4 regions of the Arthrobacter sp. TmT3-37 genome follow, and region 3 is predicted to be linked to each of the others. Evidence: riboswitches for the same ligand, from Rfam matches in the RefSeq annotation. Region 3 holds a riboswitch; each other region holds the start of a gene.
What was found. Region 3 has a riboswitch for S-adenosylmethionine ahead of ACX80U_RS06270 (AmiS/UreI family transporter). Riboswitches for the same ligand answer to the same signal wherever they lie in the genome.

Region 1 (3,200 bases), on a different contig from region 3:
GCCGAGGATCGTCCAGGCGAGTTCGGAGTTGCGCAGGTGCTCGTCCGCAGCAGCCTTCGCCTCCGCATAGTGGAAGAACCCGTTGTCCTCGGGCACACCGTGATCCTTGCTCGCGCCGAGGTAGGACACCATGACGTACCGTCCGACCGAGGCTTCCTGTGCTGCATCCATCGAGCGGATCGCTGCATCCCGGTCCACGGCGTACGTGGCCTCGGGGCTGCTGCCACCGGCACCAGCAGACCACACGACGGCGTCGTGCCCGCGGAAGACGTCGGCCATCTGCGCCACCGACAGCTCGGACACGTCGGCCACCACGGGCGTGCCGCCCGCCTGCTCGACGTCGGAAGCATGGTCCTGGGTGCGGAAGATCGAACTGACCTGATGGCCCTGGCCCGTGAGGATCTTCGTGAGGTGCAGCGCTACTTTTCCGTGCCCACCGATGATGGCTACGCGTGACATGGGAACTCCTTCTGGTCGTCGGATGTCTTGGTTCCGACGCTAGTCCCCGGTCGTGGGGGCTGGCCACCCATACGAAGGTGTTCAGCCCCCAGCGCACGCCTATTCCCGGCTGCCGCCTGAGATGCCGGGCAGATGCCGGCCCAGCTTGTACTCAGTCGAAGAACGAACCCCGACGGCGCGGTTACGCGGTGCGTCAGGGACGGACGGGCTGAAGGCGGAAGCTCGCGCCGCGGTGCTCCTCAGGCAACCGGTCGCCCTTGCCGAACAGCTTCTGGCGCAGCGTCCCCTCGGCATATTCCGTCGGATACGCTCCGCGCTTCTGCAGCTCCGGGACCACATGCGTGATGACGTCCTCGAAGGATCCGGGTGTGATCGCGTATGCGAGGTTGAATCCGTCCACGTCGGTCTCCTCCACCCACGCCTGGAGCTCGTCGGCGACCTGCTTGCCCGATCCCACGATCCGCGGGCCCAGTCCACCGATTCCCGCCCACTCGGCGATGTCCCGCACGGTCCACGGTGCGCCGTCGTCGTTCACCTTCTGGAAGGTGGCCACAGCGGAGTGGATGGCGTTCGACTTCACGGCGCCAAGAGGTTCGTCGGGGCCGTAGACGGACAGGTCCACACCGAACCAGCCGGAGACGAGCACGAGCGCTCCCTCGTAGCTGACGTACTTCTGGTATTCGGCGTGCTTCGCCTGGGCCTTCTCCTCCGTCTCGTCCGTGATCACGGTGAGCAGCGTGTAGATCCGCACCGAGTAGCGGTCGCGACCCTCGGCCTCGACGGCGTCGCGGATCTTCTTCACCACGTCCTTCAGGATCTCCTTGGTCGGTGCACCCACGAAGACCGCCTCGGCGTTGCCCGCCGCGAAGGCGATCCCTCGCGAGGACGCTCCGGCCTGGAAGATGACGGGGGTGCGCTGCGGCGAGGGCTCGCTGAGGTGGATGCCCGGGACGGTGAAGTAGGTGCCGTCGTGGTTGATGTCGTGCACCTTGGCCGGGTCCGTGAAGACACCGGTTTCGCGGTCACGCACGACGGCGTCGTCCTCCCAGGATCCCTCGAGCAGCTTGTAGAGGACCTCGAGGTATTCATCCGCGTGGTTGTAGCGCTCGTCGTGCTCGAGCTGGTCCTCGTTGCCCATGTTGCGCGCAGCGGAGGGCAGGTAGCCGGTCACCACGTTCCAGCCGACCCTGCCGTTGGTGAGGTGGTCCAGTGTGGAGAGCCTGCGCGCGAACGGATACGGGTGCTCGTAGGCGGTGCCGGCGGTGACGCCGAACCCGAGGTGTTCGGTAACGAGTGCCATGGCGGACACGAGCAGGAACGGATCGTTGACCGGGGTCTGCGTACCCTGCCGCAGGGTCGCTTCGTTGGATCCGCCATAGACGTCGTAGGTGCCCAGGACGTCGGCGATGAAGATGCCGTCGAACAGGCCCTTCTCCAGCGTCTTCGCCAGATCGGCCCAGTAGCGCAGGTCCTTGTAGCGCCACGACTGGTCCTCCGGATGGCGCCAGAGACCGGGTGACTGGTGGCCCACGCAGTTCATGTCGAAGGCGTTGAAGCGGATACGGCGCGGTGATGCGGGCATGGAGGTCCTCACGTCGGGGCACTGCCGTGGGGAAGCGCCATACTTGCCCGGCTGGTGCAGCCCGGGCCGAATCCTCACCTGGGGCACCCCACTACAGCGAGAGGGTTGCCGTCCAACAAACCAGGGTTTTGCGTTGGAACTCTTGATTCTGCTGACGAGCGTAGAGGCCCGCCTGCATCACCGTCCAGACGCACCTGTCACAGAGCGTCACGATCAGCATGCCTTCCCTGGCGCACGGTGGAACCCGGCGCCGGAACCGTGCGTCGTCGTTTCATCAGGGTGGGCCTCGCACAGCCGTCCTCGGTCCCGGATCGCGGTCCCTGGCTCGACGCTCGAAACCCGCGATTCCACGCAGCGCGATGTCAGCGCAGGTAGGACGCCCCGTTGGCATCCACGACGGTGCCGCTGACCCACAGCGGCGCATCGGTGGCGAGCCAGGCCACGGCCTGCGCCACCTCCTCCGCGGCCGCCACGCGATCGAACGGACTCTGGGCACGCACGGCATCTCCCCCGGGGCCGTCGAGCACGGTCCGTCCCATGTCCGTCTCGACGAAGCCGGGCGCCACCGCTGCAGCGAGGATGCCGTGCGGCGCGAGCGCGACGGCGAGGGACTGCGTCATCGAGTGCAGGGCCGCCTTGCTCGCACCGTAGGCCGGCGTGGCGGGCTCACCACGGTAGGCGCCTCGAGATCCGACACTGATGAGCCGTCCGCCGTTCGGCCCCGACTGCCGGTCCAGCAGCCGGCGCGCCACCAGCCAGGCCAGGTTCGCCGGCCCCACCAGATTGACGTCGAGCGTCCGGCGCCATGCTCGCTGCCAGTCCTCGAAGGACACCGTGTCGACAGGATGTGCCTCGAAGATGCCCGCATTGTTCACGAGCACATCGATTCCGCCGAGGTCCCGGGTGGCAGCATCGACGAGCTGCCGGCATGCCTGGGGATCAGCGACGTCCCCGATCGCGACGGCGTGTCCCGTACCCGGCAACGCCTCCCGGACGGCCTCGGCGGCCTGCAGATCGCGACCGGCGTGCACGCATACGCGATGTCCCCTGCCGGCGAGCTCGTGCGCGATCGCCGCACCGATACCGCGACTTGCTCCCGTCACCAGAATGCTCAGTGTCATGAACGAGACGCTACCCGCTGCCTAGGGGCCCGGAACGA
Region 2 (3,200 bases), on a different contig from region 3:
GCGGCCCCGATCGGGGCCTCACCGGACCAGCCAGGAGGAATCATGAGCGTCGTCACCAGTGTCTCTGAATGCAGCGTCCACAACTGCTCCTTCAACCACGACGGCTGCACGGCCGTCGCCATCACCGTGTCGGGCAGCGAGGAACACGCGTCCTGCGCCACGTTCATCGACACGTCCATCAGCGGCGGACTGCCCAAGATGCTCGCGCACGTCGGAGCGTGCCAGCGATCCGAGTGCAGCTACAACCACGACCTGCTGTGCAGCGCCCCGGCCGTCAAGGTGGGCCCCGGCGCCGAGGCCGCGGACTGCCTGACCTACACCCACGCCTGATCACTCCTCACCACAGCAGCGACACAGCAGAAGGGACCGGACATCATGTCCGGTCCCTTCTGCGTCCGCGGCGGAGGTCAGATCTCGATCCGGCCGTCGGCGGTCTCGAAGGTCACGGACATGATGCCCGGGGTTCCGTTGGGTGCGATCCACTGGACCTGGACGCCGTCGAGCGTCTCCTCGACCTCCGTGCCGAGCCATTCCGTGACGCGCTCGGACGAGCCGGCGATGGTGAGGCAGTCCAGCTTGACCGTTGCAGGACGGGCCTTCGACGGGTGCAGGGACTCGGTGCCCTCGTCCCAGCGGAGCAGATAGGGCACCTGCGGATCCGCGATGAGGCCCTTGATGCCGATCTGCTGCCAGGTCAGCTCCTGGCCGTCCGGGAACTTGCGGTTGCCGGGAACCGCACCGCGGCCGAGCCGCTCCTCGAAGGGTCCCAGGTCGTCGACGGCGACGCACCAGCCCATCCAGCCTCCACCGGCCTCGGAACGCGCCCGCACGGCCTGGCCGAACGGCGCCTTGTCCGACGCGGGGTGGTTGAGGACCTCGACGACCTCCAGGTACTGGCCGTTGACCAGCGGGAAGATCATGTTGCGGGTGCCGAAGCGGGGGTGCACACCGCCCTTCACCGGTTCCATGCCGAGCCTGGCCGAGATCCGGTCGGCGGTCGCAGCAAGTCCATCGGGTTCGCAGGCATAAGAGACGTGGTCCAGGCGCATGCCGATATTTTGGCACTAAGTGATCTGCGTCTCGACTAAGGCTTGCCTTACCCGTTCGACCGACCGCAGAAGGGGGTGAGCCGCTCCTTCACGGAGGGTCACACGGGTTGCCGGATGCGCCCCGATGGGCTTTCATGAATGCAGGTCATGAGTGCCAGCACGAAGCCCCGGCTTGCTGGCCGGCAACCCTCCAACCGCGGTGGGGTGCCCCGGGTGAAGACCAGGTTCGGCGCCACACCGGCGCCGTGCAAGCGCGGGCTCCTGCGGGCCCGGTCTCCTGGAACGGCGTCCACCGACGGGAGCATCGGAACCCGGCCGAGCCCCTTCCTACAGGGAGCACCATGTCCGACGATTGGTCCTTCGAGACACGCCAGATCCACGCCGGCCAGGTGCCGGACACCGCCACGGGAGCGCGTGCGCTGCCCATCTACCAGACGTCGTCATTCGTCTTCCCGAGTGCCGAGAGCGCCGCGAACCGGTTCTCGCTGACGGAACTCGCGCCCATCTACACGCGCATCGGCAATCCCACGCAGGAAGCGGTGGAGACGCGGATCGCGAGCCTCGAGGGCGGCGTCGGCGCGCTGCTCCTGGCCTCCGGCCAGGCGGCGGAGACCTTCGCGGTGCTGAACATCGCCGAGGCGGGTGACCACATCGTGGCGAGCCCGAGCCTCTACGGCGGCACGTACAACCTCTTCAAGCACACGCTGAAGAGGTTCGGCATCGAGACGACCTTCGTCGAGGACCCCGACGACCTCGAGCAGTGGCGCGACGCCGTCCGGCCGAACACCAAGCTCTTCTTCGGGGAAGTCGTGTCCAACCCACGGCAGGACGTCCTGAACATCGAGGGCATCAGCGCCGTCGCCCACGAGAGCGGGATCCCCCTGATCGTGGACAACACGCTGTCCACGCCGTACCTGATCCGGCCCATCGAATGGGGCGCCGACATCGTGGTGCACTCCGCGACGAAGTACCTCGGGGGCCATGGCAATGCCATCGCCGGCGTCATCGTCGATTCGGGGAACTTCGACTTCGCCCAGTACCCCGAGCGCTTCCCGGGCTTCAACAGCCCGGACGAGAGCTACCACGGACTCGTCTACGCGCGGGACCTCGGTGTCGGCAGCGCCCTCGGCGCGAACCTCGCCTACATCCTCAAGGCCCGCGTCCAGTTGCTGCGCGACCTCGGCTCGTCCGTGTCGCCGTTCAACGCCTTCCTCATCGCGCAGGGCCTGGAGACCCTCAGCCTGCGCGTGGAGCGCCACGTGCAGAACGCCCAGGCCGTCGCCGAGTGGCTCGAGGGGCACGACGACGTCGAGCGCGTCTCCTATGCGGGCCTCGCCTCGAGTCCCTGGTACGAACGCGGCAGGAAGTACGGGCGGAACAACGGCACGGGCGCGATCGTCAGCTTCGACATCGTCGGGGGACTCGAGGCCGGCAAGCGCTTCGTCGACGGGCTGGAACTCCACTCGCACGTCGCGAACGTGGGCGATGTGCGCTCGCTCGTGATCCACCCGGCGTCCACGACCCACAGCCAGCTGGGGGCGGAGGCGCAGCTGACCGCCGGAGTGCGCCCGGGCCTCGTGCGCCTCTCCGTGGGCCTCGAGAACATCACCGACATCCTCGCCGACCTCGACGCGGGCTTCCGCGCCGCCAAAGGAGCCTAGCCCTTCGTGACGACCTACCCTCCTGCTCCGCTGCACCCCGGGATCGACGGCGCACGCCCTCCGGGGGACGGGCTCCTGCGCATCGCGCCGATCGGTCCGCTGGCCCTGGAGACGGGCGGCACGCTGCCGGACGTGCAGCTCGCCTTCGAGACCTGGGGCCGGCTGAACCGGGACGGGTCGAACGCCGTGCTCGTGCAGCATGCCCTGACCGGCAGCTCGCACGTGGCACGCGGCGACTCGGAGGAGGAGGGCTGGTGGGATTCGCTCGTGGGTCCCGGCCGCACGGTGGACACCGACCGGTACTTCGTGGTGTCGATCAACATGCTGGGAGGCTGCTACGGCTCGACGGGGCCGGCCAGCCTCGCGCCCGACGGGACGCCGTGGGGTTCGCGCTTCCCCCTGATCACCATCCGGGACTCCGTCCGGGCCGAGGCCCTGCTGGCCGACCGGCTCGGCATCGGCCGGTGGCACTCGGTCCTCGGCGGCTCGA
Region 3 (3,200 bases):
TGCCGCTGATGCGGAAGTCGCCGTGGGTGCTGCCCGGGTCCGGGCTCACCTTGGTGATCACGTCACCGATGGTGACGGTGCCGACCTCCGTCCAGGAGTTGCCCACGATCTCGCCGTCCACGAAGCGCTGGAGCCATACGTCGCGCTGGGGACCGGCGGACACGAGGCGGTCCTCGACGAACGCGAAGTGGGCGCGCAGCGCCTGGGGGATGTTCGAATCGGCGGCGGCCAGTTCGGTGAGGAGGCGGAACAGCTGCGGGAGCGAGGCGCCGAACCCGCCGGCGGCGACCGGTACCCGCAGCGCCCCGAATCCGGCGTCGATCAGGGCGCGGATCTCCTTCCGGGGGAGCTCGTGCTCCTGTTCGCGGCGCGATGCGCCGTCCGCGATGCGTGCGAAGAGGGGCCGGAAGCGGGCCGCGAGGAGTTCGTAGTCGGCGTCCGCGGTGGGATGGGTGTGCGTCAGGGTGGTCATGGTGGGCCTTCCGATCGGGCTGGGAGTGGGGCTGGGAGTGGGGCTGGGAGTGGGGCTGGGGGGAGAGGTGGCAGGACGGGAGCGGGGCGAGGAGATCAGGCGTGGACGGCGACCCGGGGGGCGGCCGCCCTCGCCGTACGGGAACCGGCGACGCCGGCGCCGACGAACAGTGCGCCGATGACGGCCGCGGCGGCGACGGCGGAGGCTCCGCCGGCCGGCCAAGCCCCGTTGAGGCCGAGGACGGCGGGGATCACGGTGCTGGCGGTTCCGACCAGGATCGCGCTCCAGCCGGTGACCCGGGCGAGGCGGACGGCGTCGAGGGCGAGGATCAGGAAGAACAGACCCCACAGCACCGCCCACGCGAGCCAGAGCACCGAGCCGAGCGGGTCGGTGTCCAGCGACGTGGCCGCGAAGACGACGGCGAGCACGGCGACGAGCCCGCAGAACCAGCCGACGCCGGCGGAGCCCAGGCCCGCGACGGAGCCGAGACCCACGTACAGGTAGGTGAGCCCGAAGAGGAAGATCCCGCTCGCCGTGCTGAACGCGGCAGGATCCGGCGCCCCGGTCGCTGCGACGACCGTTGCGAGGACGAGCTGGAGCACACCGACCGCGAGATTGAGGAATCCCGCGTCCCGTGGCGGGACCCGGCCGAGGAGGCCGAGTCCGTTGATCAGAAGGGCTGCTCCCGAGAGCAGCAGGCAGATGTACGACATGGATGTCCCATCGACGGGACGCGGAACCGCTGGAGGTCCGCGCCGTGCTTGCCCCGCGCTGATGCACGGGGCCGGATCTTCACCTGGGGCACCCCGCCACGGAGGGGGTTGCCGTCCGACGAGCCAGGGCTTCGCGTCGGAACTCTTGATCTGTGGCTCCGAGCGTAGGCGGCATATCGTCCGCTTTCCAGCAGGACGACGCGGCATTCCGCCGCGTGACGCCGTGTGACGCTGCCGCATCGCTGCCGGATCGCTGCCGTGCGCGGTCCCGCGCCGGGGTCCGGAGCCCGCGGGAACGGCCGGGACCGGGGCGGCGGCCGCGACCGGAAGGGCGTCCTGCGGCGGCGTATCATGAAGGGTCAGCTTTTATCTACCTTTAGGGGCAAGTCGTGTCCACCGTTGAAGACAATTCGGCAACCACAGCACAGACCGGCGGCAACCGGGTCAAGCGCGGGATGGCCGAAATGCTCAAGGGCGGCGTCATCATGGATGTCGTCACAGCAGAGCAGGCCCGCATCGCCGAAGACGCCGGTGCGGTAGCGGTCATGGCGCTCGAACGGGTTCCCGCGGACATCCGCGCCCAGGGCGGCGTGTCCCGCATGAGCGATCCCGACATGATCGACAGCATCATCGAGGCCGTCTCCATCCCGGTCATGGCCAAGGCCCGGATCGGCCACTTCGTGGAGGCGCAGGTCCTGCAGTCCCTCGGGGTCGACTACATCGACGAGTCCGAGGTCCTCACGCCCGCCGACTACGCGAACCACATCGACAAGTGGAAGTTCACCGTCCCCTTCGTCTGCGGTGCGACCAACCTCGGTGAGGCACTGCGGCGCATCACCGAGGGCGCTGCGATGATCCGCTCGAAGGGCGAGGCCGGCACCGGCGACGTCTCGAACGCTACGATGCACATGCGCACCATCCGCGCGGAGCTGAACCGCCTCTCCTCCATGGCCGAGGACGAGCTGTACGTCGCCGCGAAGGAACTCCAGGCGCCCTACGAGCTGGTGAAGGAGGTCGCCTCCGCCGGTCGACTCCCCGTGGTCCTGTTCACCGCCGGCGGCATCGCGACCCCGGCGGACGCGGCCATGATGATGCAGCTCGGCGCGGACGGCGTCTTCGTCGGCTCCGGCATCTTCAAGTCGGGCAACCCGGCCGAACGCGCCAACGCGATCGTCCAGGCGACCACGTTCCACGACGATCCGGACATGATCGCCAAGGTCTCGCGCGGTCTGGGCGAGGCCATGGTCGGCATCAACGTCGACGAGATCCCGCAGCCGCACCGCCTCGCCGAGCGCGGCTGGTAGCAGCACAGCACGGGCAGTGCAGAGGAACGCGGCCGGCAGCCCCCGGTCCTCTGCCGTTTCCCGCGGCGACGGCGTCAGTGCCTCGCGGGGCCTCGCGGTCCCCGAGGAGGTCCCCGAGGATGTCCTCGGCCGTCGCCCCGAACGCCCGGGCGCGGTCCCGCCGGGACCGGGCCCACGCACCTCCGACATCACCGTCGGCGGGGGGACGCGGCTCGGCTGTCATGCGTCCACCGTCGGGCCGCAGCCGGTCAGAGGTGCAGCGCGTAGGTCCTGCCGCGGCCGAGCAGTGTGAAGCCCCGCTTCGAGAAGAACTCGTAGCCCTGCGGTGTGGCGTTGACGGCGAGGTCCACCGCACCGGCCTGCAGTGCGGCCCGCGCCGTGGCGCTCAGCAGGGCCGTGGCGAGCCCGCGCCGCTGGTGGTCCGGGAGCACCTCGAGGTTGCGGACACCGCCGAGGCGTCGCAGGCCCGTGACGCCGGACGGGTAGAACGAGTACGCGGCTCCGGAGATGCTGCCGCCTTCCCCACTCCGTGTCACGGCATGCCACGCCTGCCGCGGCTGGGAGCGGACCACCCGCAGCTCCTGTTCCAGCGGACCCGAGTAGTCGGGTACGTCGGTGGCGAGGACGGCGTGGTCGTCCCCGGGCACGACCACGGCGGCCGCGGGTGCCGCCATCCACCAGGGCTGCCAGCTCGGACCGAATCCCAGACCG
Region 4 (3,200 bases), on a different contig from region 3:
GCCTCGGCCCCGTGGACGCCCTCGCGCAATCGGTCTCAGCGATGGCACCGGTTGCCGCGGCCGTGACCATGCCCGCGATGGTCACCGCCGCCGCAGGCCGCCACGCGGTTACGTCGATCCTCTGCGCGACGGTCCTGGTCCTGCTGATCGGCTACACGCTCGGCCAGTACGCGCGGCGCATGGGAGCTGCCGGCTCGCTGTACAGCTACGTGGCCCAGGCCCTGGGCAGCACGGGCACGTGGCGACCCCTGGTAGCCCTCGCGACGGGCTGCTCGCTGATCATCGGTTACGCCTGCATCGCGATGTTCGCGCTGATCGGCTTCGCACTGCACGCCTCGGACCTCATCGCGTCGTTCGGCCGGCCGCAGTTCGCCGATCCGGTGATGGCCGGCGTCATCCTCGCGGTCGGCGGGACCTGCACGTGGCTGCTCATCCGGGGTCTCCGCCTGTCCTCCCTCGCCATGCTCATGGCCGAAGGAGCGGCGCTCGTGGTCCTCGTGGTGCCGATCGTCCTCGTGTTCCTCGCGGTCCCACGCGAGGCCCTGCCCGACGTCGACGTCCGGGCCGCCGTGCCGGACCCGGGCTTCAGCGGCCTGGCGACGGGCGCCGTCCTGGCCCTGATGGCCTTCGTGGGCTTCGAGAGCGCCACCGTCCTGGGTGCCGAGACGCGCAGGCCGCTGCGGACCATTCCCCGAGTGCTGCTCTGGAGTGCCGCCGGCGGGGGTGTGCTGTACGTCGTGGCAGCCCTGGCCCAACGGGTCCTGCTGCAATCCGTGCTCCCGCTGGACGACGACGGGTCGCAGGTCTTCGGTCCCGCGATGCGGGCTGCAGGCCTCCCGTGGCTGATCCCCCTGCTCGACGCCGGCGCCGCGCTGTCCTTCTTCGCGTGCACGCTCGCGTGCGCCACCGCACTGGCCCGGGTGCTGCTGACCATGGGCCGGGAGGATGTCCTGCCCGCCTGGCTCGGGCACGCCCACCTCCGGTTCCGGACGCCCGTCCACGCCGTCCTGGCTGCCATGCCCGTGGTGACGGTCGTTCCGGCGATGCTGATCCTGCTCGGCCTCGGAACGGGCGAGGCGATGAACAAGCTCCTCGGCACCGCAGCCACCGCCTACGTCACCGCTTATCTGCTGGCGTGCTGTGCAGCGCCGGTCTTCCTGCGGCGCATCGGCGAGCTGACCCTCCGGCCGGCGCTCGCGGCCGGGCTCACCTCGGTGGCCCTCGCGGGTGCACTCGTCGCCTATCGGATCACCCTCGCGGGTGCGGGCCGTAGCGCGAGCGGCTGGATCTTCTGCATCCTGCTGGCCACCGCGCTGCTCTGGTTCCTGTGGCACCGCCGTCACCGGTCGGCGGACCCCGTTCTCGGGCTCTACGACGTGCCCACGCAGGACGCCGTGCTCGGAGGTGGTCGGAACACTGCCGCGGGCGATGCCCCATGACCACGGACCGGCCCGACGACGTCGGCCTGCGGGCCCGCCAGCCCAAAGCGGTGCGGAGCGCCCTCGCGGTGCTCGAGGAGGTTGCGCGGTGCGGACCCGGGGTCACGGGGCTGGAGGTGAGCCGCAACCTCGGGCTGCCGAAGGCCACCACCTACCGGCTCCTGAACCTGCTGGTCGAGGACGAGTACCTGGTGCGGCTGCCGGACCTCAGCGGCTTCGCGCTCGGCCGCAAGGTAGAACTCCTGGTGCAGCTGTCGGGCGTCGGGGGAAGCCGTCCCGGATCGCCGCGTGACCGAATATGACGGGCACCACTGGCGCCCCCGCCCTCCGGTGCGCTTAGCTGTAGCCATAACCATCCCGAGCGGCCGAGAGACCTGGATCGACGACGCCGCAGCAACCCTCCCCGTGTAGCAACGGGGAACGGTGCTACTGCCAGGACCGATGGAGAAGCTACACGCTTTCGTTGGTCTGCCCTTCCGTGCTCCGGCACGCCCGGGGCGACTACTGGCTGACCTGTATCACCCTCCATCGGGCGATGATTCAGGAGCCACGCGTGAGAACAGCAAGCCCCAGCACTCCCCGTCCACCCCGCACCCTCGCCCTGCTCGCCGTCGCGGCGGGCCTGGTGCTCACCACGAGCGGCTGCGGAGGATCAGCAGCCGCGAGCGAGGACGACACCTTCGTCTTCGCCACCGGCAAGGACATCTCCTGCCTCGACCCCCACGTCAACGGGGACATGCCGCAGGCGTCCATCGCGGCGAACTACCTCGACTCCCTCGTGTCCCAGGACAGCGAAGGGGCCATCCACCCGTGGCTCGCCACGGACTGGTCCGTGTCCGACGACGGCCTCAGCTACACCTTCACGGTGCGCGACGACGTCTGGTTCACCGACGGGACGAAGCTCACCGCGGAGGCGGTTAAGGCCAACCTCGACCACATGATCGACCCCGACACGCAGTCCGGCACGGCCGGCGGCTACCTCAAGCCCTACGTGGGCACCGAGGTCGTGGACGAGACCACCGCCGTCGTCACCCTCAACCGCCCCTACGCCGCGTTCCTCGAGGTGCTCGCCCAGCCGTTCCTCGGCATCGAATCGCCCGAGGCGCTCAAACGGCCGCAGGCCGAGAACTGCAACGCCCCCGTGGGTACCGGGCCGTACAAGATCGTCGACTACGTTCCGCAGTCCAAGGTCAGCCTGGTGCGCAACGAGGACTACAACTCCGCTCCGCCGTATGCGCAGCACGAGGGGCCGGCGCACATCGAGAAGATCGAGTGGCGCATCGTCCCCGAGGACTCCACCCGCTACGGCCTCCTGCGGGCGGGCCAGGTGGACGCCCTCGACCTCATGCCGTCGGTGCACTTCGGCGAGGCCGAGGCGGACCCGAACGTCGAACTGATCCTGCAGGACCGGCCCGGCAACCCGACCAACCTGATCCTCAACACCACCCGGGCACCGTTCGACGACGTGGACGTGCGCAAGGCCTTCCTGCACAGCGCCTACGTCGATGCGGGCATCAACAGCGTGTACTTCGGCACCGTCACCCGGGCCGGCGGCCCCTTGAGTTCCACCACGGGCTTCTACTCCCCCGACTTCGAGCACGTTTACGACCCGGATCCCGACGAGGCGGCCCGCCTGCTCGATGAGGCGGGCTGGACCGAGCGCGACGACGAGGGCTACCGCGTGAAGGACGGCGAGCGCCTGACCGTGCACTTCCCCTACACGCCCGGCGCGTGGCCCACCGCGCACCAGGCGCTCGTCAC

Region 1: it holds a riboswitch for S-adenosylmethionine, as region 3 does, so the genes downstream of both, ACX80U_RS03505 (LLM class flavin-dependent oxidoreductase) here and ACX80U_RS06270 (AmiS/UreI family transporter) in region 3, are expected to answer to the same signal.
Region 2: it holds a riboswitch for S-adenosylmethionine, as region 3 does, so the genes downstream of both, ACX80U_RS16590 (bifunctional o-acetylhomoserine/o-acetylserine sulfhydrylase) here and ACX80U_RS06270 (AmiS/UreI family transporter) in region 3, are expected to answer to the same signal.
Region 4: it holds a riboswitch for S-adenosylmethionine, as region 3 does, so the genes downstream of both, ACX80U_RS03560 (ABC transporter substrate-binding protein) here and ACX80U_RS06270 (AmiS/UreI family transporter) in region 3, are expected to answer to the same signal.

What each region holds. Positions count from the first base shown of each region.
Region 1 is NZ_JBTNDU010000002.1:140,018-143,217, reverse strand. It holds gene ACX80U_RS03510 (SDR family oxidoreductase) at 1-459, opposite strand, end outside; gene ACX80U_RS03505 (LLM class flavin-dependent oxidoreductase) at 653-2,041, opposite strand; SAM riboswitch class IV at 2,076-2,189, opposite strand; gene ACX80U_RS03500 (SDR family NAD(P)-dependent oxidoreductase) at 2,404-3,162, opposite strand.
Region 2 is NZ_JBTNDU010000017.1:43,416-46,615, forward strand. It holds gene ACX80U_RS16580 (DUF1540 domain-containing protein) at 43-330, shown strand; gene ACX80U_RS16585 (VOC family protein) at 408-1,049, opposite strand; SAM riboswitch class IV at 1,193-1,309, shown strand; gene ACX80U_RS16590 (bifunctional o-acetylhomoserine/o-acetylserine sulfhydrylase) at 1,391-2,710, shown strand; gene metX (homoserine O-acetyltransferase MetX) at 2,717-3,200, shown strand, end outside.
Region 3 is NZ_JBTNDU010000003.1:259,647-262,846, forward strand. It holds gene ACX80U_RS06265 (acyl-CoA dehydrogenase family protein) at 1-472, opposite strand, end outside; gene ACX80U_RS06270 (AmiS/UreI family transporter) at 568-1,185, opposite strand; SAM riboswitch class IV at 1,225-1,336, opposite strand; gene pdxS (pyridoxal 5'-phosphate synthase lyase subunit PdxS) at 1,575-2,489, shown strand; gene ACX80U_RS06280 (GNAT family N-acetyltransferase) at 2,738-3,200, opposite strand, start outside.
Region 4 is NZ_JBTNDU010000002.1:155,356-158,555, reverse strand. It holds gene ACX80U_RS03570 (APC family permease) at 1-1,439, shown strand, start outside; gene ACX80U_RS03565 (helix-turn-helix domain-containing protein) at 1,436-1,741, shown strand; SAM riboswitch class I at 1,789-1,887, shown strand; gene ACX80U_RS03560 (ABC transporter substrate-binding protein) at 1,993-3,200, shown strand, end outside.